DNA from 2 places in the Pelagibacterium sp. 26DY04 genome. Region 2 is predicted to be linked to the other one. Evidence: riboswitches for the same ligand, from Rfam matches in the RefSeq annotation. Region 2 holds a riboswitch; the other holds the start of a gene.
What was found. A riboswitch is a leader RNA that binds a small molecule or an ion and turns the genes downstream of it on or off. The one in region 2 is predicted to bind cobalamin.
Positions count from the first base shown of each region.

Region 1: another riboswitch for cobalamin. It lies ahead of NO932_RS06315 ((2Fe-2S) ferredoxin domain-containing protein); the one in region 2 lies ahead of cobW (cobalamin biosynthesis protein CobW).

Region 1 is NZ_CP101731.1:1,320,153-1,334,901, forward strand. It holds gene NO932_RS06260 (cation-translocating P-type ATPase) at 1-806, opposite strand, end outside; gene NO932_RS06265 (hypothetical protein) at 840-989, shown strand; gene NO932_RS06270 (dienelactone hydrolase family protein) at 1,303-1,902, shown strand; gene NO932_RS06275 (helix-turn-helix domain-containing protein) at 2,230-3,147, shown strand; gene NO932_RS06280 (maleylacetate reductase) at 3,275-4,342, shown strand; gene NO932_RS06285 (ABC transporter ATP-binding protein) at 4,363-5,085, shown strand; gene NO932_RS06290 (ABC transporter ATP-binding protein) at 5,082-5,786, shown strand; gene NO932_RS06295 (branched-chain amino acid ABC transporter permease) at 5,792-6,649, shown strand; gene NO932_RS06300 (branched-chain amino acid ABC transporter permease) at 6,794-7,792, shown strand; gene NO932_RS06305 (ring-cleaving dioxygenase) at 8,015-8,980, shown strand; gene NO932_RS06310 (hypothetical protein) at 9,066-9,278, opposite strand; cobalamin riboswitch at 9,275-9,496, shown strand; gene NO932_RS06315 ((2Fe-2S) ferredoxin domain-containing protein) at 9,663-10,334, shown strand; gene NO932_RS06320 (iron ABC transporter permease) at 10,347-11,423, shown strand; gene NO932_RS06325 (ABC transporter ATP-binding protein) at 11,420-12,508, shown strand; gene NO932_RS06330 (ABC transporter substrate-binding protein) at 12,513-13,712, shown strand; gene NO932_RS06335 (ABC transporter substrate-binding protein) at 13,743-14,749, shown strand, end outside.
Region 2 is NZ_CP101731.1:377,008-391,756, forward strand. It holds gene NO932_RS01770 (ABC transporter permease) at 51-1,034, shown strand; gene NO932_RS01775 (ABC transporter permease) at 1,038-1,976, shown strand; gene NO932_RS01780 (ABC transporter ATP-binding protein) at 1,976-3,637, shown strand; gene NO932_RS01785 (SIMPL domain-containing protein) at 3,717-4,442, shown strand; gene NO932_RS01790 (Fur family transcriptional regulator) at 4,698-5,093, opposite strand; gene NO932_RS01795 (metal ABC transporter permease) at 5,090-5,935, opposite strand; gene NO932_RS01800 (metal ABC transporter ATP-binding protein) at 5,928-6,758, opposite strand; gene znuA (zinc ABC transporter substrate-binding protein ZnuA) at 6,913-7,869, shown strand; gene aztD (zinc metallochaperone AztD) at 8,034-9,218, shown strand; gene NO932_RS01815 (DMT family protein) at 9,247-9,624, opposite strand; gene NO932_RS01820 (aldo/keto reductase) at 9,840-10,817, opposite strand; cobalamin riboswitch at 10,899-11,124, shown strand; gene cobW (cobalamin biosynthesis protein CobW) at 11,191-12,246, shown strand; gene NO932_RS01830 (endonuclease/exonuclease/phosphatase family protein) at 12,345-13,370, shown strand; gene cobN (cobaltochelatase subunit CobN) at 13,374-14,749, shown strand, end outside.

The DNA of each region.
Region 1 (14,749 bases), 940 kb from region 2:
CCAGCAGCGACGCCACAGGCGCCGGCGACGATGATGACGGCGATGGTCGAGGAGATGTTGCCGCCCGAGATGAAATATTCGATTACCGCAAAGGCCAGCGCGACGTAGACGATATAGGCGGCCAGCTTGTCGGCATAGCGTTGCACGGGAGCGCGGGAGCGCTCGGCCTGTTCGATGGCGGCGATGATGCGGCCATAACTGGTGTCGCGGCCGATGCGTTCGGCGCGGATCTCGAGGGCGCCGGATTGGTTGATCGATCCGGCATAGACGCGGGCGCCGTTGACCTTCTCGACAGGCATGGATTCACCGGTGATCCGGGTTTCGTCGACAAAGGAATTGCCGCCGGTCACCGTGCCGTCGATGGCAACCAGAGCGCCAGGCTCGACCAGAACGGTGTCGCCGATAGCCAGATCGGAAGTCGAGATCGTATTGACCGCTCCGGCCCGGCGTACGGAGACTTCGCGCGGCAGCAATTCGAGCAGGTTGCGGATGGCGCGCCGCCCGCGTTCGACCGTCATGCCCTCGAGAACCTCGGCGATCAGCACGAAGAAGGTGATGACGAGGGCGACGAAGAAATAGCCCGTATAGGTCGCGGCCAGGATGGCAATCACCATGGAGAGCTCCATGGTCATCTGCCGGCGGCGAATGGATTCCCAGGCTTCGACGAACAGCGGCCAGCCGCCGAACAGCAGCCCCACCAGCGCGTACCAGGAGAAGGGAAGAAAGATGTCCGACCCGATCATCAGAAGGGGCGGGTTGGCGTCGGGCAGGCGCAATTGCACAGCCGCCGCGCAGAGACCGGCCACCGCGATCCGGGCGATGACCAGGGGAGAGAACTCGTGATCGTGATGGTGGCCATGCCCGTGGTCATCATGGTCATGATGATCGTGATCGTGATCGTGATCGTGATCGTGATGATGATGGTGGTGATCGTGCCCGTGATGATGGTGGCTGTGCGGCTGCCTTGGCGCGTGTTCGATCATGGCTGAATCATCCTCCCTAAAATCAGGACGCGTCCTCGTTCGCTGCGGCGGCAGAACTTTGCGCGGAACGTGCAGAAGTGCAGCAAAGTTGTGCAGGCGCCGTATCGGCGTGCAGGTGTTGGATGCGCCGTAGCCGTCACACTAGCCCACCTTGCGCCGATTGCCTGCACGATCACTCCGGCAAACCTGCACGAACCAATCACGCTGTCGGGGACGTTGCGACGTGTCACCAAGGCCAAATGCATACTCAGGAGAAGCCGGCATGCATGACAATCCCGTTGAAAGCCTCAGCTTGGGAAAGGGAAGCGACTTGACAATCGTGCTGGTGCACGGACGGACGCAGTCACCGCAAGACATGAGGGTTCATGCCGAACGCCTTGCGCTCGATAACGTCACCTTCCTTTTTCCCCTGGCTACCGGCAACACCTGGTATCCTGGTCTGTTCATGGCTCCGATCGCGGACAACGAGCCGGCCCTTTCCGCCGCGATCGGGCATTACGAGGCGATCGTCTCCGATCTCATCGCCAAGGGGACGCCTGCTCATCGCATCGTCGTGGGCGGGTTCTCCCAGGGTGCATGCCTGACATCGGAGTTTCTTGCCCGCCATCCTCGTCGCTATGCCGCCGCCATCTTGTGGACGGGTGGCTTGATCGGTCCCGCCGGAACGGTGTGGCCGCTGCGGCCGGTACTTTCGGGTATGCCTGCCTACATCACCACCGCCGAGAACGATCCCTGGGTGCCGACGGACCGCGTCCGTGAAACCTATGATTGGTTACGCCAGAGTGGCGCCAGGCCTGAACTCGATATCTTCGAGGATCGCGAGCACGGGGTGCTCGATGTCGAAATTGCAGCTGCACGACGCATGGTCGAAACGGTGCGGCCGGAAGCCGCAGATGAGCGTTTTGTGCAGCCCGGGTGATACAACTTTAGTCTAGGGCAAGGTGCGAACTTCCTCCCTAAATTCAGTTTTCTTTCAACGCAATAGGTTGATTTGTATCAATAAAGTGCCGGACGCCCCGGCTCTTGGGAGAGCATTGGAGGCCCCAAAAGGCGATGGTAACGTGCAGGACGGACGTTGCCCCCCATGGGAATCTACCAGACCGGCACGAGGAGGTGCCGCTGGTCGATAGGGGTGGTGGACGTAATCCTCCGTCCTGAACGATGGCACAGCCGGAAAAGGAATGGAGTGAATGCTCGCCGGCGGTCTTACGTCGGCTGGGCCAGGAGGTTTGTGGGAGGAGCGGAAATGCGTGCAGGCGCACCCTTTGGCGTGGGCGAAACTCACGGGGTTCTGGGGCAAAAACCGAACAAGACTGCGGCCAGCAGCGACAACTACAATTGGCACTCGATCTATGCATCCTCGCAGAGCGAATATCCGTTCGAGGCGTTCTTTTCGGCGGTGGACGATCAGTTGCTGGTGCTTCATCGCACCGGTCCCGTCGCCGTCGATCGGCTGAATGGCGACCGGGCACAAAGGCGGGTCGTGCCGGCAGGCGGCATCCATCTTGTTCCCGGCGGCATGAGCTTTGGTTTCCGGTTGTTCGAGCAACTCGATACGCTTCACGTCTACATCCGGCGAACCATTATCGAAGAAGTTGCCGCCGAAATGGCCGTGGGCGATCCCACCAATATCTCGGTTATGGGCGAGTTCGTCGATTCAGACGTGCATATGAGTAACCTGCTCCAAGCCGTGATGTTTGCGCTTGAGGATGCGGATTATGCCAACGCGCTCTACGTCGATTGCCTTGCCCGCGCGGTAGCCTCGCGCCTGGTGCGCGACTATTCCAATGCGCGTTTGCGACAGAGTTCTCCCACCGATCGGATGTCTTCGGGCGCGCTCGGCGGGCCGATCGTCAACGAAGCCATTGCCTATATGCGCGAAAACCTGGACCGCTCGATCGGGCTGGAGGATATCGCCGCGGTCATCAACCGCAGTCCGAGCCATTTCGCGCGGCAGTTCCGTAACGAGATGGGCACGCCACCCTATCAATATCTGGTCAATCTGCGACTCGACAAAGCCCAGGAGCTACTGCGCGAGACGCGCGTGTCCGTCGCCGAAGTGGCATTCGAATGTGGCTTTACCCACCAGGAACACCTCACGCGCCTCTTCCGCCGGCGTTTCCAGACCACGCCCGCAGCATATCGCAAATCGTGCCAGAACTAGGCTGGAAGGCGCCGGCAGCAAAGATTGTTTTGTGCAGGTTCCCCTGCGAGAACGTGCAGGAGCGGGGTGGTGCTAGCAACTAGCTTCCGGAGTCGGAAGGCGCAGCACTTCGCGTCCGGAGGAGCACATGTATCCATTTGTCTACCAAGCACTTTCCCAGCGCGTCGTCTTTGGTTCGGGAACCATCGACCAGGTGGGGGACGAGCTTGCGCGGATGGACCTCGCCAAGGCGCTGGTGCTCACGACGCCCCAGCAGGAGGAGACAGGGCGGAAAATGCTCGAGGCTCTCGGCGCGCGGGCGGTGGGTCTCTTTGCCGGAGCGGCCATGCACACGCCGGTCGAGGTGACCGAAAAGGCGCTCGAACAGGTCAATGCGGTGAGCGCCGACTGCGTGGTTTCGATCGGGGGCGGTTCGACGACAGGGCTCAGCAAGGCGATCGCGCTGCGCACCGATCTGCCCCAGATCGTCATCCCCACCAGCTATGCGGGTTCGGAGGCGACCCCGATCTTGGGTGAGACCAAGGATGGCGCCAAGACCACGCAGCGCTCGATGAAGGTGCTGCCCGAGGTCATCGTCTACGATGTCGATCTCACGATGAGCCTGCCGGCCAAGATGACGGTGACCTCGGGGCTCAATGCCATCGCCCATTCGGTGGAAGGGCTTTATACCCAGGACCGCAACCCGGTCATTTCGATCATCGCCCAAGAGGGCATTGCGGCGCTGGCGCGCGCGCTGCCGGTGATCCACGAGCGCCCCGACGATGCGGAGGCGCGCTCGGATGCGCTTTATGGCGCCTGGGCCTGCGGCACGGTGCTCGGGGCAGTGGGGATGGCGCTGCACCACAAGATCTGCCACGTGCTGGGCGGCAGTTTCGATTTGCCGCATGCCGAAACCCATTCCGTGATCCTGCCGCACGCCACCGCCTATAACGAACGCGCCGTAGCGCGGGAACTCGCCCCCGTGGCCGCAATATTTCAGTCCGAAAGCGCCGCGTCGGGCCTTTGGTCTTTTGCGCGGCGGCTCGATGCGCCCATGACGCTGAGCGAATTGGGCATGAAGCAATCCGATCTCGACCGTGCCGTCGAGATCATGATGAACAACCCCTATTGGAACCCCCAACCGCTCGACGCGCAGGACCTGCGTGGCCTGCTCGACGACGCCTTTTTCGGGCGGGCGCCGGGGGCGAGTCTTTAGAGCTGACAGGTAAGGATCGAATGCTTCTCGAGTTGAAATCGGTGTCGAAGCGGTTTGGGGCCGTCGTTGCGGCGGAGGGGATCGACCTGTCGGTGGAGCAGGGGGAAGCTCTTGGAATCATCGGAGCCAATGGGGCGGGCAAGAGCTCGCTTTTCAACCTCATCACGGGCGTGCTGCGCCCCGATGCGGGGACCGTTTCCTTTCACGGCAATGAAATAACCCGTGCGAGCGTGCGCGACCGGTGTCGCGGGGGGATCGGGCGTTCCTTCCAGATTCCACAACCGTTCGAAACCCTGACCGTCTTTGAAAACCTCATGGTGGCAGCCGAGTTCGGCGCGGGTGAATCCCCGATGGGGCTCGAGGAGACCTTTGCCATCCTCGAGATGACCGAACTGGCCGATAAGGCCAATATCGTTTCAGGCAAGCTCACCCTTTTGGACCGCAAGCGGCTTGAACTGGCGCGGGCGCTGGCCACCAACCCCGACCTGCTGCTGCTCGATGAGATCGCTGGCGGGCTGACCGAGGGCGAATGCCACAAGCTGGTCGCACTGATCAGCTCGCTGCACAAGCGCGGCGTCACCATCATCTGGATCGAGCACATCGTTCACGCGCTGCTCTCGGTCGTCTCGCGGCTGATCGTGCTCGAGCGCGGCAAGCTGATCGCACAGGGCGAGCCCCAGGCGGTCATGGCCGATCCCGCGGTGCGGCGGTCCTATTTGGGCATTGAGGAGGTGGCATCGTGAGTGCTCTGCTCGAAACACACAATCTCGAAGTGTTCTATGGCGACTTCCAGGCGCTGTTCGGTGTCGACGTGGTGGTCAATGCCGGCGAGACGGTAGCGATTATCGGCTCGAACGGGGCGGGCAAGTCCTCGTTCCTGAACGCGCTTTGCGGGCTCAACGCTTCCAAGCCCGACCAGATTCGCCTTGAAGGCATGGCGGTGGGGGGCACGCCTGCCTTCGACATGGTGCGCAAGGGCGTGGCGCTGGTGCCCGAAGGGCGGCGGCTGTTCCCCTCGCTTTCCGTCGAGGAGAACCTCATGGTCGGCTCGCACGGCATGAGCGAGGATCGCGGCTGGACGCTGGAAGCCATTTACGACCTGTTCCCGATTTTAAAGGAGCGGCGCAATCAAGCCTCAACGACGCTGTCGGGTGGCCAGCAGCAGATGGTGGCCATCGGCCGCGCGCTGATGAGCAATCCCAAGGTGCTGCTTTGCGACGAGATCAGCCTCGGGCTGGCTCCAGCGATCGTCAAGGACGTCTACCTGGCAGTCGCCGAGATTAAGCGGCGAGGGACGACCGTGCTGATCGTCGAGCAGGACCTGACGGCGGCGCTGGATGCTGCGGACCGGGTCTACTGCTTCATGGAAGGGCGGGTCAGCCTCGAAGGCCGGCCGGGAGAGCTCACGCGCGAGCAGATACAAGACGCATATTTTGGGGTTTAGGCGGCATGACGCTCATCAACACGATCATTCAAGGTGTGCTTTTGGGCGGGCTGTACGCGCTTTACGCCGCCGGGCTGTCGCTGATCTTCGGGGTCATGCGCCTGGTCAACCTTGCGCATGGCGACTTCATCGTGCTCGCCGCCTACGTCATCCTGGCGCTTTCGACCGCTTTCTTCATCCCGCCTTTCTGGGCCATGCTGATCGCGCTGCCTTTCCTGTTCGCCCTGGGCTGGGCGCTGCAGCGGGTGATCCTCAACCGCACCGTGGAAGAAAACCTGCTGGTGCCGCTTTTGGTCACCTTTGGGCTGCAGATCATCATCCAGAACGGTCTTTTGGAAGCGTTCACCGCCAATAGCCGGCGGCTGAGCCTGGGCGGGATCGAATCGGCGTCGCTCACGGTCGGCGGCATCAGCCTTGGGGTGATGCCGTTGTTCACGTTCGCGGCCGCCGTCGCGGTGATCGGCGGGCTTTCGGCGCTGTTCTACATGACCGCGCTGGGGCGCAAGCTGCGCGCCACCTCCGACAACCGCACCTATGTGCAGATCGTGGGTATCAATCCTCACAAGGTCTTCGCCATCGCCATGGGACTGGCATTCATCGTGATCGCGATTGCCGCATTCTTCATGGGCGCGCGCTCCAATTTCGATCCGTCGCAGGGGCCGGCGCGGCTGCTGTTCGCTTTCGAAGCCGTGGTGATCGGCGGGCTGGGCAGTTTGTGGGGCACATTGGCGGGGGGAGTCATTCTGGGCGTGTCCCAAGCCATCGGCGCCGCGATCCATCCCCAGTACCAGATCCTGGTCGGCCACATCGTCTTCTTGTTGATCATCCTGGTCAGGCCGCGCGGTCTGTTCCCCAAACAATAGGGTGCGCGGCACACCATGAGTTCACAAACAGATAGCACCACCATCGCAAACACGGGCCTGAGGGAGGTTCACGCCAAGGATGCCCTTGGTGCGGCCAAGGGTAATTATCGTGTCGTCGTCGATACGAAAGTGTCCAGGATCGGCATGATCGTCATGGGGCTTATCGTCCTGGTCCTTTTCGCGGCTCCCGCTTTCGTCGAACGCGCCTTGCTTCAGGACCTGATCCTGATCCTGATGCTGATCGGGCTCGCCCAGTGCTGGAATCTCCTGGCGGGCTATGCGGGGCTCATCTCGGTGGGCCAGCAGGCGTTCGTCGGCGTGGGTGCCTATGGCATGTTCTACGTGGTGATCATGATGGGGGCCGATCCGCTGTTGTCGGTGCTGATCTCGGCGGTATTCGTGGCCCTGCTGTCCATTCCGGTGGGGCTCGTGGTGTTCCGGCTGCAGGGAGCATATTTCGCGGTGGTCACCTGGGTGGTTGCCGAGGTGTTCCGCCTGATCGCCGCGATCTGGCCCGCTCTTGGCGGCGGCAGCGGCACGGCGCTGCCGCGCGCCGCTACCTCGGAGATGTTCGGCCTCGATTTTGCCGCCGAGCTGTTCGGCGCGCGTGCGGCGGCAGCGCGGGAGATCGTCATCTATTGGGGCGCTCTCGCCGTGGTGGTGATGATCGTGGTCGTGGCCTATCTCATGCTGCGCTCGCGCCTGGGACTGGCGCTCTCGGCCATCAAGGACGGCGAGATCGCCGCCGAAAGCGTCGGGATCGACATCAACCGCACCAAGTTCCTCGTCTATGTTTTCGCCGCGTTCGGCGCAGGGCTGATCGGGGCGCTCTATTTCCTGCAGCAGGCGCGCGTTTCTCCCGATGCGGCGTTCTCGGTCATGGATTGGACGGCTTATGTGATCTTCATCGTCGTCATCGGCGGGCTGGGCACGATCGAAGGGCCGATCATCGGCGCCATCGTGTTTGTGCTGCTGCGCTCATGGTTTTCGGCCTTCGGCCCATGGTACCTGATGTTCCTGGGACTCCTGGCCATCGTCATGATGCTGTTTGCGCCTAAAGGGTTGTGGGGGATGTTTTCCTCGGCCACCAACATACACCTTTTCCCCACGCGCAAGCGGCTGGAGCGCTCCGATCGGGATTGAAAGTGAACGTAAAAACTGTTGATTTTCAATAGCTTGTGTGCATCCGATTGCCCGCTTGTTTCGTGCAGAATTTCGCAACGGATTATGCAGGTTCCCACTCGCGCCGCCTCTTAAACTTTTCCGAGGATGGGGGTCCATCCGCTCGATGACCGCCCTGGCGGCGGTTTGGGAAGAGACAATCGCGAGACGTCCGGCGATGGTCCGGTACAGAAAAGGTATAATATGCGCGACGAACATAAGCTCGTGAAAGGCATCCATCACGTCACATCGTGCGTGGGCGGTGCTCAGGAGGACATCGATTTCCTGACGCAGGTCGTAGGCCAGCGGATGATCAAGCAGACGGTGCTGTTTGACGGCAAGGTGCCGATCTACCACCTCTACTACGCCAATGCGGATGCCGAGATCGGCACCGTGATGACCACCTTTCCTTATCGCCAGGACGGCCGCAAGGGGCGCAGGGGCACAGGCCAGGTCGCGGTGACCGCCTATAGCGTGGGCGAAGACAGCCTCGACTTCTGGGCTCGGCACCTCGAGCGCCATGGGGTAAAGCATTCGGGCGTCAAACGCCTGTTCGGCAAGGACCGGATCTATTTCGAAGATCCCGTGGGCCTGGGCTATGAAGTGGTCGGCGACAATCGCGACACCCGCAAGGGGTGGACAACCGACGAGATCTCCGAAGCCAATTCGGTCAAGGGATTCAACAACGTCGTGATGTCCGTGCGCGAAATCCCCTCGATGGAAAGCTACCTCGTCGATGCCCTGGGGTTTGAAAAGACCGGACAGGAAGACAACTACCACCAGTACGAAATCAATGGCGGGGGCCCGTGCAAGACGGTGATTCTGCGTGAGGACGCCGATACGCCGCAAGGGTCGTGGACCTTTGGCGAAGGCACCGTGCACCACGTCGCCTTTCAGGTCGAAAACGACGATACCCAGAAGGTCCTCAAGGATTGGCTCGAAGGTCTCGGCTACACCGACTCATCGGAGCAGAAGGACCGGAACTACTTCCACTCGGTCTATTGCCGCTCGCCCGGAGGGGTGCTGACCGAATTCGCCACATGCGATATCGGGTTCACAACCGATGAGCCGCTCGAGGAGCTGGGCAAGAACCTGATGCTGCCGCCCTGGTTCGAAAGCCGCCGGGCCGAGATCGTCGCTCCGCTCGAGCCGATCAAGGTCCCGCAATAACAGCCAATCGCAAGGCACGGGCTCGGCCCGTGCCTTTTGCTATGGGCGGGCTCCAGCGGGAAAACTGGAATTGGCTGTGCAAGTTTCATACAGAAAACTGGAAAAGAATGTGCAGGTTTTCCGTCAAGGCTTGCGGCACACTCTCTGCTATCGGCTGATGACCAAGCTGGAAAGAACGGGCGCTAAAAGCCTGATCCCGCTGTGGTTCCGGCTTTCTGATGGAGGAGGAAACATCATGGCGCCAATGCATTTCGATCACTTTCGCGAGCGGCTTGCGCGCTGCTGACGAAGCTGCCATTGTGTGCGCGTTACGGTTCCGATCAGGGCGACACGCCGCGATCGGATGAAAAGGGAACACGGTGCGGACGACCCAATCGGGGCCAATTCCGTGGCTGCCCTCGCAACTGTAACCGGCGAGCCTGTCGCCAAACTGCCACTGGTCCCATCGGGCTGGGAAGGCGGTGGCGGGCATTTGAGCCGGGAGCCAGTAGACCTGCCGGAACGACACGACCTTTGAGCCGAGCGAGGTGCCTCGGCGGGAGAGAACTACCTATGACCATTCGCTCGTCGAAATGGCCGATCGGTTCTGCCCGCCCCATTGTGGGAGCGGATAGCGATGCAGCCTGACGCCATTCTCTTTACGATCTCACAGCACAATTTGAGCGCGGGGCGATTCAAAGCCATGGCCGCACGGTTGGAGGCGGCGGTTAATGTGCCTTCCAGGCTGGTGCGTCTGGAAGGAAGCTCCGCGAGCCTGCCCGATGCACTCGAGGCGCTGGTCGCACGGTCGCACCGGCGCATATTGATCCAGCCAATCGGACTGCCGTTCAGCGAATCCATGCGTGCCTGGCTGCCGGGCGCGGTGGGGAACTGGCTGGAACTGACGGGACGGGACGATCTTGAACTAGCGATCGGACGGGAGGTGCTCGAAACCACCGATCTGCTCGAACGCATGGCCGCGTCCGCGCTCGACAATGTCGCTACCGCCGAGCCTGCGACAACAGCCAAAACCAGCCTGGGCAAGCCCGGTTGGGAGACGCCACCAGCTTTCGCCCACCACATTCTGGTTTGTACCGGGCCGCGCTGCCACTACCGCGATGCCGCCTCGATGGTCGTGGCGCTCAAATCGGAAATCAGCCGGCAAAAGGCCGGACACAAATGCCTGACCACCCGCACGGGCTGCATGTTTCCGTGCAACAAGGGACCGATGGTTGCCGTCTATCCCCGAGGGGAATGGTATCGGCTGCCCGATGGAGAAGCCGTCCGCCAATTCGTGCGCTCCGTGATCGTCGAGGAGACGACGCTGCCCGAGCATCTGTTCTTTTCCACCACCGCCAAAGCGGCGATTGCCTAGGGGAGGGAGCAGATGTCGACATTGACCGCAAGAATGCCGGCGGGAGCCCGGCCGAGCCGCGTACTGGTCAGTTTCTCCGCCTTCGTCGCCTTGGTGGCTTTCGGTTTTTTGATTTTGCTCGCGCGGGGGACCGTGTTCATCCCCATCGGGGAGGTGACGCAAATCCTGCTCGGCGGCGAAGGAAGCCGGGACATTCACCGCGTCATCGTGATGGATGCGCGTCTGCCCAAGGCCATAACCGCCGTATTTGCCGGGGCCGCGCTGGGGGTGGGCGGAGCGCTGATGCAGACGCTGTTCCGCAATCCCCTTGCCGATCCTTTCGTGCTTGGGGTCAGTTCAGGTGCGGTGCTCGGAGCAGCCATCGTGATCCTGGGGACATCGACCACCGGCTGGCTCTCGGGGCTGACCATCGTTCGTCAGCTCGGCGTAACGGGCGCCGCAGTGGCGGGCGCGGGACTGGTGCTGGTGCTTGCGCTGGCGTTCGCGCGCCGGGTCGGCAATCCGACGACCGTGCTGATCGTCGGCGTCATGTTCGGCTTTCTCTCGGGCGCGCTGGTCGATGTGCTCGTTTATTATGCCGATCCCGAGCGGCTGCAGGGGCTTGCCTCTTTCACACGCGGCACGGTTCGCGACGTGAGCTGGCACGACCTGCAGATCGTCGCCCCGGCTTGCATCGCCGTCATTCTCGCTTCGGTGTTGCTCGCCAAATCGATGAACATCCTGCTGTTGGGCGAGAACTACGCCGCGACCATGGGGATCAAGGTGCGACCCATCCAGTTCAGCGCGCTCGCCATCGTCGCCATCCTGGCCGGCGTGGTCACCGCCTATTGCGGCGCCATCGGCTTTGTGGGGCTGGCGGCCCCGCATCTGGTCAGGGGCATTTTGCGCGACTCCAATCACTTCGTCGTGCTGCCCGGTTCCGCACTGGTCGGTGCGCTGCTCGTGCTGTTGGCCGAATACGTGGCGGGAGGCAACGGGCTGACCAACGTCTCGCTTCCGCTCAATTCGGTCACCGCCTTCGTGGGCGCGCCGGTCGTCCTCTGGGTGTTGCTGCGGCGTCGCCGCGAGGCCGGGCAGGTGCCGTCATGAACGCGTTATCGGAAATCAGGGCCGATCATCAGGCAGACCGGCCGGTGATCGAGGCGATCGATCTCACTGTCGGATATCGTGGCGCGCGGGGCCGCCCGGCCAACGTGCTCACCGGCATCGACGCTACCTTGAGACAGGGGCAGTTCGCCTTTCTTCTCGGGCCGAACGGCGCCGGTAAATCCACCTTGCTCCGCAGCCTCGTGGGAAGCCAGCGGCCGCTCGCCGGGCGGGTCATGCTCGACGGGGTTGACCTGGCCCGCATGTCCGCCCGCGAGCGTGCTCAACGGCTGAGCGTGGTGCTGACCGACCGCGTCGACGTCGGGCTGATGTCGGTGCGCGCGCTGGTCGGCCTGGGGCGCGCGCCCTACATGGGCTGGTTCGCGGCGATGGAACAGGAAGACCGCGACACGGTGGAATGGGCGCTCGACGCCGCCGGAGCGCGGATGCTGGCCGACCGGCAGGTGGTCGAGCTGTCCGACGGCGAGCGCCAGCGCGTCATGATTGCCAGGGCGCTGGCGCAGCGGCCCTCCATCCTCGTGCTGGACGAGCCCACTGCGTTTCTCGATCTGACGCGGCGGGTCGAATTGACAGCGCTGCTTCGGCGCCTGGTGGACGAAACAGGACTTGCGATCCTGATGTCCACGCATGACCTCGAACTCGCGCTGCGCACCGCCGATCAGATCTGGCTGGTGCATGGGGACGGGGCGTTCGAGACCGGATGCCCGGAAGATCTCGCCCATAATGGTTCGATCGCCCGCGCCTATGCCGGCCGCGGCATTTCGTTCGACCATCAGGTGGGAACCTTCATCGTTACAGCCGATGAGGGTGGGCCAAGGATTGCCGTGTCGGGGGCAGGGGTATCGTCCCACTGGGCCGCCCGCGCCGTGGAGCGCGCCGGCTGCGTCCCGGTCGGGCAAGATGTGCGCGCGCACCACAGCCTCTCCGTCGAAACGCTGGCGGATAAGGGCGTGGCCTGGCGGCTGGACGCCAATGGCCAGACGTGTGGAGGCAATGATTTCGAAAGCCTGGTCGCCCATCTGCGGCTTTTGGCCGAGCGACCAATGCCGATAGGGGCGGGAGACTGATCTGATGCAGAAATGGACATGGGCAGTCGTCGCCTTGGCGGCGCTGACAGCAATCCCTCATGCCGTTGCCCAAGAGGGCTCGGGCCAGCAATCGTCCACATGTGTGGAGGATTTCGATCCGGAGGCGGACTATTTCGCCGACAAGGTTGCATCGGACCATTCCCAATTCTGGGAAGCGTCTTATCACGGCAACTACAAGGTGCTGACGGTTGCCGATACCGAAGACTCCTCGGGAGGAAGCCTGTCCTACGTGCTCGTGCAGTGTGGAACGCCGGCGCCCGAGCTGACGGGCGACCTCGAAGGCGCGCTGCTGGTCGAGGTGCCGATCGAGAGGGCCGTCGTCACGCACCGCAATGCCCTGGCCATGATCGACGAGATCGGGCAGGTGCCCACTATCGTGGGACTGACGCGAAACTATCTCGGCTACGCTGAAGGCGATGCCTGGTATTCCGAACTTGTCGCCGCGGCCGGGAGCCCTGTCGATGTTGGTTCGGAATCCGATCTCGATTTCGAAACCACGCTGGCGCTCGAACCCGATGTCATCTTCATGGCCGGCTATGGCCCAGGCTATAATGAAGTGACCACGGTGAGCGAGCGGGGGCTGCCGGCGATCATGGTTTCCAACCGCACCGAGCCAACCCCGCTCGGCTCATCCGAATGGCTCAAATTCATTGCCGCTTTCTACAATGAGGAAGCCCAGGCCAACGCCGTCTTCGAGACGATCAGCACCGACTATACCTCCATCGCGCAGGAGGCCGCCGGACGCCTCGACGATTATGAGGTCGGCTATGCCTGCCTTGGCGAAGAGGGCGGCTGCGGCTTCATGTTCGCCCATGGCGACAACACGCTCAACGGGCAGATCCTTCAGCTAATGGGGGTGAAAAACCCCTTTGCCGAGGGAAATGACCGGCCAAACGGCATGGACTTCGATTATGAGGCCGCGTTGGGCCGTGTGCAGGATACCGATTTCTTCATCATCTATTACGTGGCCTCGCCCGAGGCGCTGGCCAGCGATCCGCGCTACCAGAACGTGCCGGCCCTGGCTTCGGGAAACTACATCATTTCCACGGTCGACAATTACCACGAATGCAACGCGGTGACCTATGTCCGCGTCGACCGGCTGATCCGCGACTATGCGATCGGCGTGCTGCCCGAATTGTTCCCCGGCGAGGAGGGCGTCTGCTTCAAGGCGCCTTCGCAATAGGTGGCTGGAGCGGGATTGAGGAGAAAGAACATGAAAACTGGATTTGTCACGATCGCCGGTGCCGCCCTGTTCTTGGGCCTGAGCCTGCCCGTTGCCGCGCAAGAGGGGGGAGGGGCCGCCGCATGTGTCGAGGCGTTCGATCCGTCCACCGACTATTTCCCCGAAAAGGTGGAACCGCGCCATTCAGCGTTCTGGTCGATCTCCTACCACAACAACTACAAGCTGCTGACCGTTCCGAACTCGGAATTCCCCGACGCAGCCGATCTGGCCTACGTGCTGGTGCAGTGTGGCACGCCCGAGCCGGACCTCACGGGGGAACTCGAGGGTGCGCTTGTGGTCGATATTCCCGTCGACCGAACCATGATTACGCACAATAACGGGCTTGCCATGCTCGACGAGATCGACGCGCTGGGTACCATCGTCGGGGTTTCCAATGGGATGATCAACTCGGCACAGAGCGACCATTGGTTCGGGAGGGTGCTCGATGCCGCGAACGATCCGCAAAATCTCGGATCGAGCGGCATCGACTTTGAAACCGCGCTTGGGTTGGAGGCCGATATCCTGGTCATGGCGGGATATGGTCCCGGCTACAGCGAAGTGGCCGACGCGCGGGATCGGGGCCTGCCGGCGGTCATGGTGTCGAACCGGATCGAGCCCACCCCGCTCGGGTCATCCGAATGGCTCAAATTCCTCTCAGCTTTTTATAATCTCGAAGGGTACGCCAACGAGCATTTCGATGCGATCGAAGAGCGGTACCAGGAGGTGGCGGACAGGGTGGAAAATCAACTGCCTTCGGATTTCAGCGCAGCTTATGCCTGTATCGGCGAGCAGCGCGGCTGCACCTTCATGTATGCTCACGGGCCACGCTCGCTCAACGGGCAGATCCTGGAGACGCTCGGGGTCAACAATCCCTTTGCCGAAGGCAATGACGCTGGCAATGGAATGACCTTCGATTTTGAAACCTCGCTCGGCCGGGCCGCCAATGCCGACTTCTTCATCCTCTATTACGAGCAGGCGGTGAACGTCGAGACGATCGC
Region 2 (14,749 bases):
CCGTCCGGGGCCGGCCCACGATCCCGCGAAAGCGCTTTACGGAGACCACCATGCTGGCCTTCATACTCAAACGGCTCGGACAAGCCATATTGGTGATGCTCGCCGTTTCGCTCATCGCCTTCATCATGTTCCGCTATGTGGGCGATCCGGTCGCTTCGCTGGTCAGCCAGGAAGCCTCTATCGCCGACCAGGAGCAGCTCCGCGAGCGGCTGGGGCTTAACGATCCGGCTTATGAGCAGTATTTCCGGTTCCTCGGCAACGCCATCCAGGGCCAGTTCGGCATTTCCTACCGTCTGCAGACGCCGGTGGCCGACCTGATCCTTTCGCGCCTGCCCGCCACCATCGAATTGGCGCTGGTTTCCGCCACGATCGCCCTGACGCTGGGGATCGTCTTGGGGGTGTTTACCGCCCTCAACCCCAAGAACTGGGCGGCCGCCGGGGTCATGGCATTCTCGCTGATCGGGGTGTCGCTGCCCACTTTCCTCATCGGTATCGGGCTCATCTACGTCTTTGCCGTCGAGCTGCAATGGCTGCCCAGTTTCGGGCGCGGCGAGGTGGTGGATCTGGGCTGGTGGCACACCGGCTTTTTGACCGAGAGCGGGCTGCGCTCGATCATCCTGCCGGCCATCACGCTGTCGCTGTTTCAGATGACGCTGATCATGCGCTTAGTGCGCGCCGAGATGATGGAGGTGCTGCGCCAGGATTACATCAAGTTCGCGCGGGCCCGCGGGCTCTCCAAGCGCGCCATCAATTTCGGCCATGCGCTCAAGAACACTCTGGTGCCGGTGATCACCATTACCGGGCTGCAACTGGGGTCGGTCATCGCCTTCGCGATCGTCACCGAAACGGTGTTCCAGTGGCCGGGCGTGGGCTCGCTGTTCGTCAATTCGGTGGCCGTCGTCGACGTGCCGGTGATGGCGGCATACCTGATGTTCATCGCCTTCGTGTTCGTCGCGATCAACCTGATCGTGGATATTCTTTATTATGTCGTCGACCCGCGCCTGCGGATCGGTGGCCCGGCTCGGGGGAACTGACCCATGAGTGAGATTTCAGCCCAGGCTCCCAGAGGGCGCCTCGCCAAGATCATCGATTCCGATATCTTTTATTCCTACCGCACCTCGCCGGTGGCCATTGTCGCCTCGATCGTTGCGGTGGTGCTGATCCTGGCAGCCATCCTGGCGCCCTGGATCGCCCCCTACGATCCGTTCAATCCGCGCACGCTCAATCTGATGGACGGATTCACCCCGCCCATGAGCGAGAGCTTTGCCGGTAATTACTTTCTTCTGGGCGCCGACCATCAGGGCCGCGATGTGCTCTCGACCATCCTGCACGGCTCCCGCGTATCGCTGTTCGTCGGCCTTTCGGCCACCATTTTCGCCATGGTGCTGGGGGTCGGGCTGGGGCTCGTCGCCGGCTATCGCGGCGGGCTGGTCGATGCCATCATCATGCGCATCGCCGATATCCAGCTTTCGTTCCCGGCCATCCTGATCGCGCTTTTGATCTTTGGCGTGGCGCGCGGGCTGATCCCGCCCAGCCAGCAGGAAAACACCGCGCTCGTGGTGCTGATCCTTGCCATCGGGCTTTCCAACTGGGCCCAGTTCGCCCGCACGGTACGCGGGGCGACCATGGTCGAGCGGCAGAAGGACTATGTGTCTGCGGCCCGCATCATGGGCGTCAATCCCATCATTATCCTCGTGCGTCACATCCTGCCCAACGTGGTGGGGCCGGTGCTGGTGATCGCCACCATCGGGCTGGCGCTCGCCATCATCGAAGAGGCGACATTGTCCTTCCTGGGGGTGGGCGTGCCCCCAACCCAGCCCTCCCTCGGAACGCTGATCCGCATCGGCCAGCAATTCCTGTTCTCGGGCGAATGGTGGATCCTGTTCTTCCCCGCCGTGACGCTTGTCCTTCTTGCCTTGTCGGTCAACCTGCTCGGTGACTGGCTGCGCGATGCGCTCAACCCGAGGCTGCGCTGATGACTGAACCGCTTCTGTCCGTAAAGGACCTCAAGGTCGTCTTCCACCTGCGGCGTGGGGATTTCACCGCCGTCGACGGGATTTCCTTCGATATCATGCCCGGCGAAGTGCTGGGCGTGGTCGGAGAATCGGGGGCCGGCAAATCGATGACCGGCACCGCCATCATGGGGCTGGTCGACCGGCCCGGCGAGGTGAGCGCCGCCGAAATCAAATTGAAGGGCGAGCGCATCGACAGGCTCGACGAGGAAGGCTACCGCAAGATTCGCGGTCGCCGGATCGGCATGGTGTTCCAGGATCCGCTGACCTCGCTCAACCCGCTCTATACGGTGGGCGAGCAATTGATCGAGACCATCCGCCGTCACCTGCCGATGTCGCAGGACCAGGCAAGAAAGCGCGCCATCGAGCTTTTGACCGATGCGGGCATCCCCAATCCGGAAGAACGTATCAACGCCTATCCGCACCAGTTTTCGGGCGGCATGCGCCAGCGCGTGGTGATCTCGCTGGCGCTGGCCGCCGAGCCCGAACTGGTGATCGCCGACGAACCCACATCGGCGCTCGACGTTTCGGTGCAGGCCCAGATCATCAAGGTTTTGAAGCGCCTGTGTGCCGAGCGCGGCGTGGCGGTGATGCTGATTACCCACGATATGGGGGTGATCGCCGAGGCGGCCGACCGCATGATCGTGATGAACAAGGGCAAGATCGTCGAGACGGGAACGGTGGGCGACATCATCCACCGGCCCAAGGAGCCTTATACCCAAAAGCTGATCGAGGCGATTCCGTCGATCAAGGCGCAGAATCCGCGATTTGCAGCCGCCGCCGCGCAAGGGGGCGGTTTCGCTTCGGAAAAAACCGATGCGCCACTGGTGGTTGTCGAGGGACTGTCCAAGGAATTCGACCTCTCGCCCTCGATGCTGAGCCGGGTGTTCGGCGGCAGCCGCAAGATCGTCAAGGCGGTCAACGATGTGTCCTTTTCGATCCAGAAGGGCCAGACCTATGGCCTGGTGGGTGAATCGGGATCGGGCAAATCGACTTGCGCGCGCATGCTGGTGGGACTGCTCGAGCCCACGGCAGGCTCGGTCAAGCTCGAGGGTACCGACATCTGGCGCGACAGGGATGCGCTGGCCAAGCGGCGTTCGAAAATCCAGATGATCTTCCAGGACCCCTATGCCAGCCTCAATCCGCGTTGGCGGGTGGGCGAGATCATCGCCGAGCCGATGCGGGCGCTGGGGATTTCGCGCAATGGAAGCGAGATCGGCGATCGGGTGGCAGACCTTCTGCGCCGCGTACGGCTGGACCCCGAGGCGATGCGGAAATATCCGCATGAGTTCTCGGGCGGGCAGCGCCAGCGCATCGCCATCGCCCGGGCGCTTTCGAGCCAGCCCGAATTCATCATCTGCGACGAGCCGACTTCGGCTCTGGACGTTTCGGTTCAGGCCCAGGTGCTCGAATTGATGAGCCAGCTCCAGGAGGAGTTCGGGCTGACCTATCTGCTGATCAGCCACAACCTGGCGGTGGTGCGTCAGATGGCGGACGCGGTGGGCGTGCTCCACAATGGCGTACTGGTCGAAAACGGGCCGGTCGAGGACATCTTCGGAGCGCCCAAGGCCGACTACACCAAGATGCTGCTCGACGCGGTGCCCGATATCGCCAAGGTGGCGTAGGCGCCGCCCAAAACCCGCCACGATTGAAGCGCCCCATCGGCTTCGCGCCGGGGGGCGTTTTTTGTTTGGGGACCGAACCATGCTCACATTTTCGCGTATCGTCGCCGCGCTTCTTATCGCCATCGGCATCGCGCTGGCCGGCTGGCTGGGAGGACAGGCGTTGATCGAATCGCGCCAGCCGATCCGGACGGTAACGGTCAAAGGGCTGTCCGAGCGCAATGTGATGGCCAATATCGCCCATTGGCCGATCAAGTTCGTGGCGACCGGCCCCACGCTCGAGGATGCGCGGGCGCAACTGGAAGCCTCCGACGCTGCGGTGCGCGAGTTCCTGACCGGCGCGGGTTTTCCCGAGGATGCGATGAATGTCCAGAATATCCTCGTCGAGGACCGGCTGGCCGGCTACAACGCCTCGGGCACTCCGGACGAGGCGCGGTTCGTTCTGACCGAGGAGTTCATCGTCACATCTGAGGATGTGGAGGCGATCGCGACGGCCTCGCGCAATATCGGCGATCTGCTGCGCGCCGGGGTGGTGTTTTCCTCGGACAGCTACAATGCAGGTCCGAGCTACATCTTTACCGCGCTTAACGATCTAAAGACGGACATGCTGGCCGAGGCCACCCAAAGAGCGCGCGAGGCGGCCGAACAGTTCGCGGCCGAAGCCGGTGCCGAGGTGGGGACGATCCAGACGGCGAACCAGGGCGTGTTCGAGATATTGGCGGCGGTGGAAATCCCCGATCAACGGCCGGAAAAGCAGATGGAAAAGAAGGTACGGGTGGTGACGACGATCACCTACTTCCTCGAGTAGGTGAGGATACACCGGACGGTGGTGGGGGAGAGGCTGCTGCTGGATTCCGGGAACATGTCCCGGATTGACAGGGGGATTGTACCCGATCCGCCAAACCGCTCGCGAGTATCTTGTGGGCGACGCCGGGCTGTCCACCTCTTCAGCGGCTTCGATAGGAAGCGGGTCTCCGGATCAAGCCCGAGGGCGACGAGAGGAGAGGGGGCGGGCGGGGGTAAGCGCGTTCATGGAAACGCGGTGCGCCCCCGTGAGGCAGAGTTAGGCCGCGCAGGCGCGGCATTCGCCGCGGATTTCCATTGTGGTGCGCTTCATGACGAACCCTTCGCGGTCGGCCCAGGCATTAAGACGGTCGCGGACGACATCGTCGGAGAATTCGGAAACCTGACCGCATTTTTCGCAAATGGCGAAGGCGATGAGCCCTGAGGCGTGGCAATGGGGCTGGGCGCAGGCGACGAAGGCGTTCATCGATTCCAGGCGGTGGGCGAGACCCATGTCCAGGAGCTTGTCGAGAGCGCGATAGACTTGGAGCGGGGCGCGCAGGCCTTCATCGCGCAACTGGTCGAGCAGGGCGTAGGCGCTCATAGGCGCTTCGGCCTTTTCCAGCCGGTCGAGAACCAGCGATTGATTGCGGGTGAGATCGGTATGGGCGATCATTGCGAGACGGCTCCTTTGGATCCGGCAGCGGAATTGGAGTCGGCATTAGCCGGAAACGCTTCGATGGGCAGAATCGAGGTTATGGCGAAAACGCCGAGCGCCGCAACCACGATCGAGGGGCCCGAGGGCGTATCGAAATGGAGCGAGGCCCACAGGCCGGCGAGCACGGCGGCAACGCCGCCCAGGGCGGCATAAAGCGCCATTTGCTCGGGGGTCCGGGCCAGCCGGCGAGCGGCGGTGGCGGGGATGATCAGCATGGCGGTGATGAGCAGCACGCCAAGAATCTTCATGGCGATGGCGATCAGCCCGGCCAACAGCACCATGAAGATCAGCCGCGTGCGCTCGGGGTTGAGCCCTTCGGCCTGGGCGATTTCCTCGGAAACCGTGCCGGCGAGCATGGGCCGCCAGAGGCAGCCCAGAACGGCCAGGACGGCGATGCCGCCGCCATAGATCAGCGCCAGATCGGTGACCGAGACGGCGAGAATGTCGCCGAACAAAAGCCCCATCAGATCGATGCGCACATGCGGCATCAGCGACACCAGCACCAGGCCCAGCGCCAGGGTGGAGTGGCTCAAAAGCCCGAGAAGGGAGTCGGCTGAAAGCGTGCCGCGGCGCTGCAGGAAACCGAGCAGCAGGGCGATTAGCACGGCGATGGCAAAGACGCCCGCGATGGGGGAAAAGGAAAAGAACAGGGCCAGGGCAACCCCGAGAATGGCCGAATGGGCCATGGTGTCACCGAAATAGGCCATGCGCCGCCAGACGATGAAACTGCCCAGCGGCCCGGTGACCGCCGCCAGCCCCACGCCGGCGAGAAGCGCGCGGGTGAAAAAGCTCTCAAGCATGCTTATGGCCCTCATGCTCGCAATGGGGCCCATGGGCGTGGTGATCGAAATGAAGCTGGCCGGTGGCATCGCGCACCGATCCGTCGGGAAGGTGGGCGTGGTCGTGCTCATGGCGGTAGAAGGCCAGCGTCTGGGCGGCGCGCGGGCCGAACAGGGCCGCATATTCGCCGCTGGCGGCCACGGTCTCGGGCGAACCCTGGCAGCAGACATGTCCGTTGAGACAAATCACCGTATCGGTGCGGGCCATCACCACATGCAGATCGTGGGAGATGAGCAGGACGCCGCAGCCGGTCTGGTCACGGATGGTGCCGATGAGGTCGTAAAGCGCCACTTCGCCGGAGAAATCGACGCCCTGGACGGGCTCGTCGAGAACAAGCAGATCGGGCTTGCCGATGATGGCGCGGGCGATGAGCGCGCGCTGGAATTCCCCGCCCGAAAGGGAATGGACCTGGGCGCGGGCGAGATGGGGGATGCCGACGATGGCAAGCGCCTCGGCGATCTCGGACTTGCCGTGCCGACCGGTCAATCCCATCAGCCGCTCGACCGTCATGGGAAGAGAGCGGTCCATGGCGATTTTTTGCGGCACATAGCCGATTTTGAGTCTTGGCGCGCGCCAGACGGTGCCTTCGTCGGGTTTTAGGATGCCCAGCGCGGTCTTGACCGTGGTTGACTTGCCCGAGCCATTGGGGCCGATCAGGGTCACGATCTCGCCGCGGGCGATGGCCATATCGACCCCGCGCACCAGCCAGCGGCCGTCGCGGGCAACGCCGATGCCCTGGACCTTGACGATATCGTCGCGTTGGGGCGCCACGAAATTTTTCATGCCTTGTTCAGCCCTTGTTGGCTGCGGAGTCCGGGCAGCAGGCGGGCAACCAGTTGGCTCGGACGCGCGTTTAGCGGATTGACAGCGATAGCAACGTTATAGCATTACATCGCAGTGTAATGTCATAACATAGTTGCCCGGAGCCGTTCCGACAATGCCCAATAAAGTCCTTTGTGCTCTTGCGCCTGCCATCGCGGCGCTTTTTTCAGCCACGCCGGCTCTGGCCGCGCCTCAGGTGGTCGCCACCATCAAGCCGCTGCACTCGCTGGTTTCCGGCGTCATGGAGGGCGTGGGCGAGCCGCTATTGCTGATCGAGGGCGCAGCCAGCCCGCACGGGTTTTCCATGCGCCCGTCAGACGCCGCCAAGCTCGAAAGCGCCGAGATCGTCTTCTGGATCGGGGAGGGCATGGAAACCTTTCTCGCCGGGCCGCTGGACACGCTGGCCTCGGACGCAACGCAAGTCGAGATGATGGCGGTGGAAGGGATTTCCATTCTTCCGTTGCGCGAAGGCGGGCTGTTCGAACCCCATAGCCACGGGGACGAGGATCACGCCCATGGCGAAGGTGAGGCGCACGATCACGACCATCACCATGAGCACGGGGACGCTCATATCTGGCTCGATCCGCAGAATGCCCGGCTGATGGTGGCGGCGATTGCCGATGCGTTGATCGCGGCCGACCCGGACAACGCCGAGGCCTATAATGCCAATGGCCAGGAGTTGGCAGCTCGTCTCGACCAACTCCAGCAGGAGATCGATGCACAGATCGCGCCGGCGCGGGGCAAGCCGTTCTTCGTCTTCCATGATGCCTATCATGCCTTCGAGAACCGCTTCGATATCGAAGCGACCGGCAGCTTTACGGTCAATCCCGAAGTCTCGCCCGGTGCCGGCCGGCTGACGGAAATCCAGGGTGTCGTGGCCGAGACGGGCGCTGCTTGCCTGTTCGCCGAACCGCAATTTTCTCCGCAGGTGATCGAAACGGTAGCCGAGGGAACCGGTGCCCGGATCGGAACGCTCGATCCGCTCGGCGCCGAGATCGCGGACGGACCGGATCTCTATTTCACGCTGATCGAAACCATGGCGACCAGCCTTACAGATTGCCTCGCCGACTGATCCGGTTTGCCTGCCGGATCGGCTTGGCCGGGGCATCAGGGACGGGAGCTTGCGGTGAGCTCCCGTCCCGCCCTCCTTCTCCAAAGATACTGCGCTGCCGGGACCCCTCTGGCCTTGGCTTTGCAAAATTTTGTTATGTTATACCATTTAGAAAGGAAGACGAAATGCGTTCAATCTCCTTGCACGCCGCGCTGTTGGCCGGCCTGGCCCTGCCCGGTTCGGTTCTGGCCGATGAGGTGACCCTTTATCGCGCCTTCGTCGCCGATCAGGCCGAGAACACGGTCAGCGTCGTCGATCTCGAGGCCGGCGAAGTGATCGAGGCCTTCACGCTCGAAGGGCCGGCGCGGCTCTATGGGACCTCGAGCGGGCAGACCGTCTTTGCCGTCCAGGGCGACAACGATATCGTGCAGGCGATCTCGACCGGGGTCGTGATCGACGATCACGGGGACCACGGCGATATCGAGATCAGCGACCCCAGCCTCATCGACGGTTCGGTCGAGGGTGACTATCCGGTCCACTTCGTTGAGCATCACGGACAGATCGCGCTGTTTTTCGACAATGAAGGAGTGGCCAAGATCATCGATGAATCCGGTTTCGGGACCGATGAACCGCGGGTTGTCTCTTCGAGCGCGCCCCATCACGGGGTCGCGGCGGCCTATGGCGACCATGTGCTGATCACCGAGCCGCATCCGGAAGACCCGTCCAATCTGCCCGTGGGGATCAATGTCCTTGACGGTGACGACAACCCGATCGGGGAAACCCATGCATGTCCCGGTTTGCATGGGGAGGCAAGCTCGGGCAATCTGCTCGCCATCGCTTGCGAAACCGGGCTGCTGCTGGTCACCGACAGCGCCGAAGGGCCGCAGGTGAGCCATCTCCCCTATGCCGACGATCTGCCCGAGGGCAAGGTTTCCACGCTCCTGGGCGGGGTCGGCATTCAGTACTTCCTGGGCAATTTCGGTGCCGACCGGGTGGTGGTGATCGACCCGGCGGAAGAAAGCTTCAACCTCATCGACTTGCCCACGCGCCGGGTTCACTTCGCTGTCGATAACGTGCGGCCGCAATATGCCTATATCTTCACCGAGGACGGCGATTTGCACCGGCTCAATACGCTTTCGGGGCAATTCGAGGGCAAGCTGACGCTGACCGAACCCTATTCCATGGACGGCCATTGGGCCGATCCGCGGCCGCGCATCGCGGTGGCGGGCGATGAAATCCTGGTGACCGACCCGAGGGAGAGCACCATTCACCGCGTCGACGCGCAAGCGTTCGAGCCGGCGGGCGGGATCGCCGTGCCCGGATTGCCCTATGAAATCGTCGTCGCCGGCGGTTCGGGCGCTGTCCACTGATCTTGAGAGGCCGCCTCCGGGCGGCCTTTTACTTGATGGGCCCCTTGAAGATGAAGAAGGCACCCAGGGCGATAAAGCCGAAGCCCAGGACGTGGTTGAGGGTGAATTTTTCGCCCAGATAGAAGATGGCAAAGAGCGCGAAGACCGAAAGCGAGATCACTTCCTGAATGGTCTTGAGTTCGGCGGCTGAGTAGACGCCATAGCCGATCCGGTTGGCAGGCACGGCGAGCCAGTATTCAAAAAAGGCGATGCCCCAGCTCACCAGCACGACCGTCCAAAGCGCTGTGGCGGGGAATTTCAGATGCCCGTACCAAGCGAAGGTCATAAAGACGTTCGAGGCGATGAGCAGGAGGATGGGAGCGAAAAGGGAAGCGAGCGAAGGGGTTGCAGCAAGGGTGGCGGGCATCGATGGGGCTCACGCAAAAGCCCGCCACGATGGCGGGCTGGCATGGGCCTATCCAGTGCGCCTGAGCGGGGGAAAATCAAGCGCAATGTTAAGAAAAAGAGCAACCGTCGAGACGTTGGCAAGCGCTGCTGCTGGATTCCGGGAATAAATCCCGGAATAACATGGTGGTGGGGAGGTGAGCGGTGCCTGGAACGACCGCCTGCATTGGATCATTTCTAAACTTCGCCCCTGATGTGCGGGCGCACCTTGCCGCGGTAGAACTCGGTGAGCTGGGCGTGCACCTCGCTCGAAAGCTCGGGCAGGTCGCTCGCTTCCGCATTGACGCCGATCTGCTCGGGGTTGGAGACGCCGGTGATGATGGTGGATACCGCGTCATGATCCAAGATCCAGCGCAGGGCGAAAAGGCTCATGCGCTGACCTTCGGGCACGAAGCCGCGCAATTGGTCGGCAAGGTCGACCCCGGTTTCGAACGGGATGCCGCCGAAGGTTTCCCCGACCGAAAAGGCCTGCCCGTCGCGATTGTAGCTGCGGTGGTCGGTGGGGGAGAATTCGGTCTCGCGCGTGTATTTGCCAGAGAGCAGGCCCGACGCGAGGGGGAGGCGCACGATGATACCGACATCGCGCTGCTTGGCCTTTTCCAGCAGCCCGTCGGCGGCGTCCTGGCGGAAGAGGTTGAAGATGATCTGCAGGGTGGAGAGCCCATCCTGCTCAAGGCAGATCTCGGCCTCTTCGATGGTTTCGACGCTGGCGCCCCAGTTTTTAACGAGACCCTCGGCCTGAAGCTCATCCATCCAGGAAAAGATCTCGCCGGCTTCGAGCACGTCGCGCGGCACGCAATGGAGCTGGGCAAGGTCGATGGTATCGACGAGCAGCCGGCGCGCCGATTCCTCGAGGCTGTCCTTGATGCCGCCCTTTGTGTACTTGTCCGGGTAGAGCGCGGACGAGCGGCCGACCTTGGTGGCGACCACCAGATCTTCGGGCTTGCCGTAAAAGGTGCCGATGCGGTGTTCGGAGAGCCCATTGCCATAGACGTCGGCGGTGTCCCAGAAATTGACGCCCAGCCGGGCGGCGTTGGCGAGAATGGTCGAGGCCTCGGTGTCTTCGATCGGTCCGAAATCGCCCCCCAATTGCCAGCAGCCCAGCCCGATTTCCGAAACCCAAAGGCCCGTTTTCCCCAACCGCCGCATCTTCATGGTCGTCGTCTCTCCGGTTTGCCGTTTCGTGATAAGCGAGCCCGCCCCCCGATGCAATTGACTCGAACTTAATGGGCGTGTCAGAGGTTAAACCGTGTTGGTTCCCCTTTCGTTGCAAGAGTCGGGAGGGGAAGCAAAAGGGAACACGGTGCGGACGACCCTTGACGGGGCCAATGCCGTGGCTGCCCCCGCAACTGTAAGTCGCGATGGATCATCTCCGAAACGCCACTGGCCGACATGGCCGGGAAGGGGAGGCGATCCGGCCGAGCGGCGAGCCAGGAGACCTGCCAGCACGTCCGGACGCGGCTTTCAAACGGGAGCCTCGTGCATCACTCAATTCCCGCGTCGGGTGGACGCGCAAGAGGCTTAAACTATGACAGAGACTAAGATTCCGACCACCGTGATCACGGGGTTCCTGGGCGCCGGCAAGACGACGCTGGTGCGCCACCTGCTCGGCCACGCCAAGGGCAAGCGCATCGCGCTCATCATCAACGAATTCGGCGATATCGGGGTGGATAAAGATGTCCTTGCGGGGTGCGGTGACGAGACGTGCCGCGAAGAGGACATGATCGAACTGGCGAATGGCTGCATCTGCTGTACGGTGGCCGACGATTTCATCCCCACCATGAAGGCGATCCTCGCCCGGCCCGATCGGCCGGACCATATCGTCATCGAAACCTCGGGGCTCGCCCTGCCCCAGCCGCTGATCCGCGCCTTCAACTGGCCCGAGATCAAGGCGGAAGTGACGATCGACGGCGTTGTGACTGTTGCCGACGCGGCGGCGCTCGCCGAGGGGCGGTTCGCCGCCAATGAAGCGGCAGTGGACGCCCAGCGCCGACTCGACGAGATGCTCGACCACGACACCCCGCTGGGCGAATTGTTCGAGGACCAGCTGGTGGCCGCCGACATGATCGTGCTCAATAAGACCGACCTTGTGGACGAGGCCGTGCTCGATGCCGTGGAGGCCCAATTGCGCAAGCATATGCGCAAGGGCACCTCCATTGTGCGGGCGGCCAACGGGCATGTGGATGCCATGGCGCTTCTGGGCCTGGGGATCGGGTCCGAAGATGATCTTTCCGGCCGCGAAAGCCATCATGAGATGGATCATGGCGGGGAAGGCCACGAGCACGACGATTTCGATTCCTTTTCGGTGACGCTGCCGTCCGGGCCGGGGCGCGACCAGTTGCTGACGGCGATCGCCGACACCATCGCCACCCATGACGTGCTGCGCCTCAAAGGCTTTGCCGCCATCCCCGGCGCCAAGGCGCGGCTGGCCATCCAGGCGGTAGGGCCGAGGGTTAACGCCTATTTCGACCGAGAATGGAATGCCGATGAAGAACGGCTCACCCGCCTCGTCGTGATCGGGGAAAGCCCGCTGGCGCGCGAAGAGATTGAAGCGAGCCTCCAGAAGGTGATGCAGGCCGCCTGATTGGGCGTCACGCTAACCGCCTCGATTCCGGTTTATCCTCGCTTTCGGGCGGATCGGTACAATCCGTCCGCAAGCGGCAACCGGTAGGAGCATGGCCCATGGCTCGCGAACAGATCAGCTTTACCACCTGCAATCTCTATAACCTCAACAGGCCCGGCCTTCCCATCTATCAGGGCGAGGGCTGGACCCAGGTCCAGTATGACGAAAAGATCTCCTGGCTGGGCATCGCGCTCGAGGTGATGGCGGCAGACGTGATCGGCTTTCAAGAACTCTGGCATGCCGGGGCGCTCGACGACGCGCTGATGGCGGCGGGGTTGGAGACCAGTCACAGAGCGCTGGTGCCCCAGGGACACGAGGGGCAGGGCATCGTCTGCGCGGCGGCGGTGCGTTCCGAATGGCTGGTGGGCGAGCCCGAATGGATCGCCGATTTCCCCGAAAATTTCCGGCTGCAAAGCCAGGGCGACGATCCGCAGACGCCCCAGATCGATGTTTCCATCGACAGGTTCTCGCGTCCGGTGCTCCACTTCACCATCCAGCCGGTGGAAACCCAGCAGCCGATCGCGGTCTATGTCTGTCATCTCAAATCAAAATCCCCGACCCAGGTCTACCGCGAAAGCTGGTATGAGCGCGAAATCCATTCGCCCTATTCCACAGCGCTCGGCTATGCGATTTCGACCATCCGCCGCACGGCGGAGGCTGCGGCGCTGCGCATGATGCTGATCGAGCGAATGCGCGGCAACGACATGCCGGTGATCGTGCTCGGCGACATCAACGACGAGACACTGTCCAACACCGCCAATGTCTTGACCGGCCAGCCGCGCTACCTGCTGGGGCTCTCGGCGGGCGGCGGGGACGCCTCGCTCTATACAGCCCAGACGCTGCAGCAATATCGCTCGACGCGCGATGTCTATTACACCCACATCTTCCAGAACGAGCGCACTTCGCTCGACCATATTCTGGTGAGCCAGGAGTTCTACGACAATTCGCGGCGGCGCATCTGGTCGTTCCAGGGGCTCGATATCCTCAATGACCATCTGAACCGCGACGATCATCGGGAAACCGGCACCACCGATCACGGCATCGTCCGCGCGACGTTCCAGCTCCAGCCCGCACAGGTCGTCTAGCCCATGCACCTTCTCGCCGCACAAGCCGGAGCATTGCAGCAAGAGGGCGAGGCCATCGACCTCGCCCAAACGCCGGGGGCGTTCGCCTTTGCCTCTTCGGCCGATAGCGAGCTGGCCATGCTGGCGGCGGCGGCGGACCGGGCCGGCGAGGAGGGTCTGCGGCTGGCCAATCTGATGCGGCTGACGCATAATTTCTCCGTCGATCTCTGGTGCGAGGATACGCTTTCCCACGCCAGCCTGATCGTCATCCGGCTGATCGGCGGGGCAGCTTACTGGCCCTATGGGTGCGACGAGATCGAGATGCTGGCGCGGCGGAAGGGCATCGCGCTGGCGTTTCTGCCAGGCGATGGAAATCCCGATCCTGTGCTGCTGGGGCGCTCCACAATTGCCGAGGCCGATTGGCATGGCCTGCATCGGCTGTTCCTGGCCGGCGGACCGGACAATGCCGATTCGATCCTGGCGGTGTTTCGGGCGCTGGCGGAGGGGAGGCCGGTGCCCGAGATGGCGAAGGCATTCCCCGCGTTCGGGTTTTGGGATCGCCAGCGTGGGATTGTCCCAAGCCTTGATGCAATCGAGATAAGCTCTCCGACAGTCCCCCACCAAGAGCCCTCCTCTCCCCTTGAGGGAGAGGGAACGGGGGTGAGGGGTGCGCAGCGCCGGCTACGAGCCCAATCGGAGCGAGGCGCACTTGTTCCCATCCTCTTCTATCGCGCCGTTCTCGAAGGAGCCGGCACGGCGACGCTCGAGGCGTTGATCGATGGGCTGGAGGCACAGGGTTTGGTGCCGGTGCCGATGGTCATCTCATCGCTCAAGGCATCCGATTGCGCCCGGTTCGTGCGCGAAGCGCTGGGACAATTGCAGCCGGCGGCGGTCTTCAATCTCACCGGTTTCGCGCTGGGGGTGAACGATCTGACCCCGGAGGCCAATCCGTTCGCGCTGACCGACGCGCCGGTGATCCAGCTCGTCCAGGGTTCGCGCCCGCCGGTGATGTGGGAGGCCGATCCGCGCGGGCTGACGAGCAAGGACCTCGCCATGCAGGTCGTATTGCCCGAGATTGACGGGCGGGTGGGGACGCTGATCGTGGGCCACAAGGCGGAAGCCGTGTGGCACGGGCGGACGCAATGCCCGTTGACGTCGTTCACGCCCGAACCCGATGGGGTGCGGCGGGCGGTGGAGCTGGCGAAAAATTATGCGCGGCTGCAGGGAAAGGCTCCGGCGGAGCGCAAGATCGGACTGGTGCTGGCCAATTATCCGTTGCGTGACGGGCGGCTGGCCAATGGCGTGGGGTATGACGCGCCGCAATCGACCGTCGAAATTTTGCAGGCGCTGGCGGGGGCTGGGTATGACGTTGGTGGTCTACCGCAACCGGCGGCTGATTT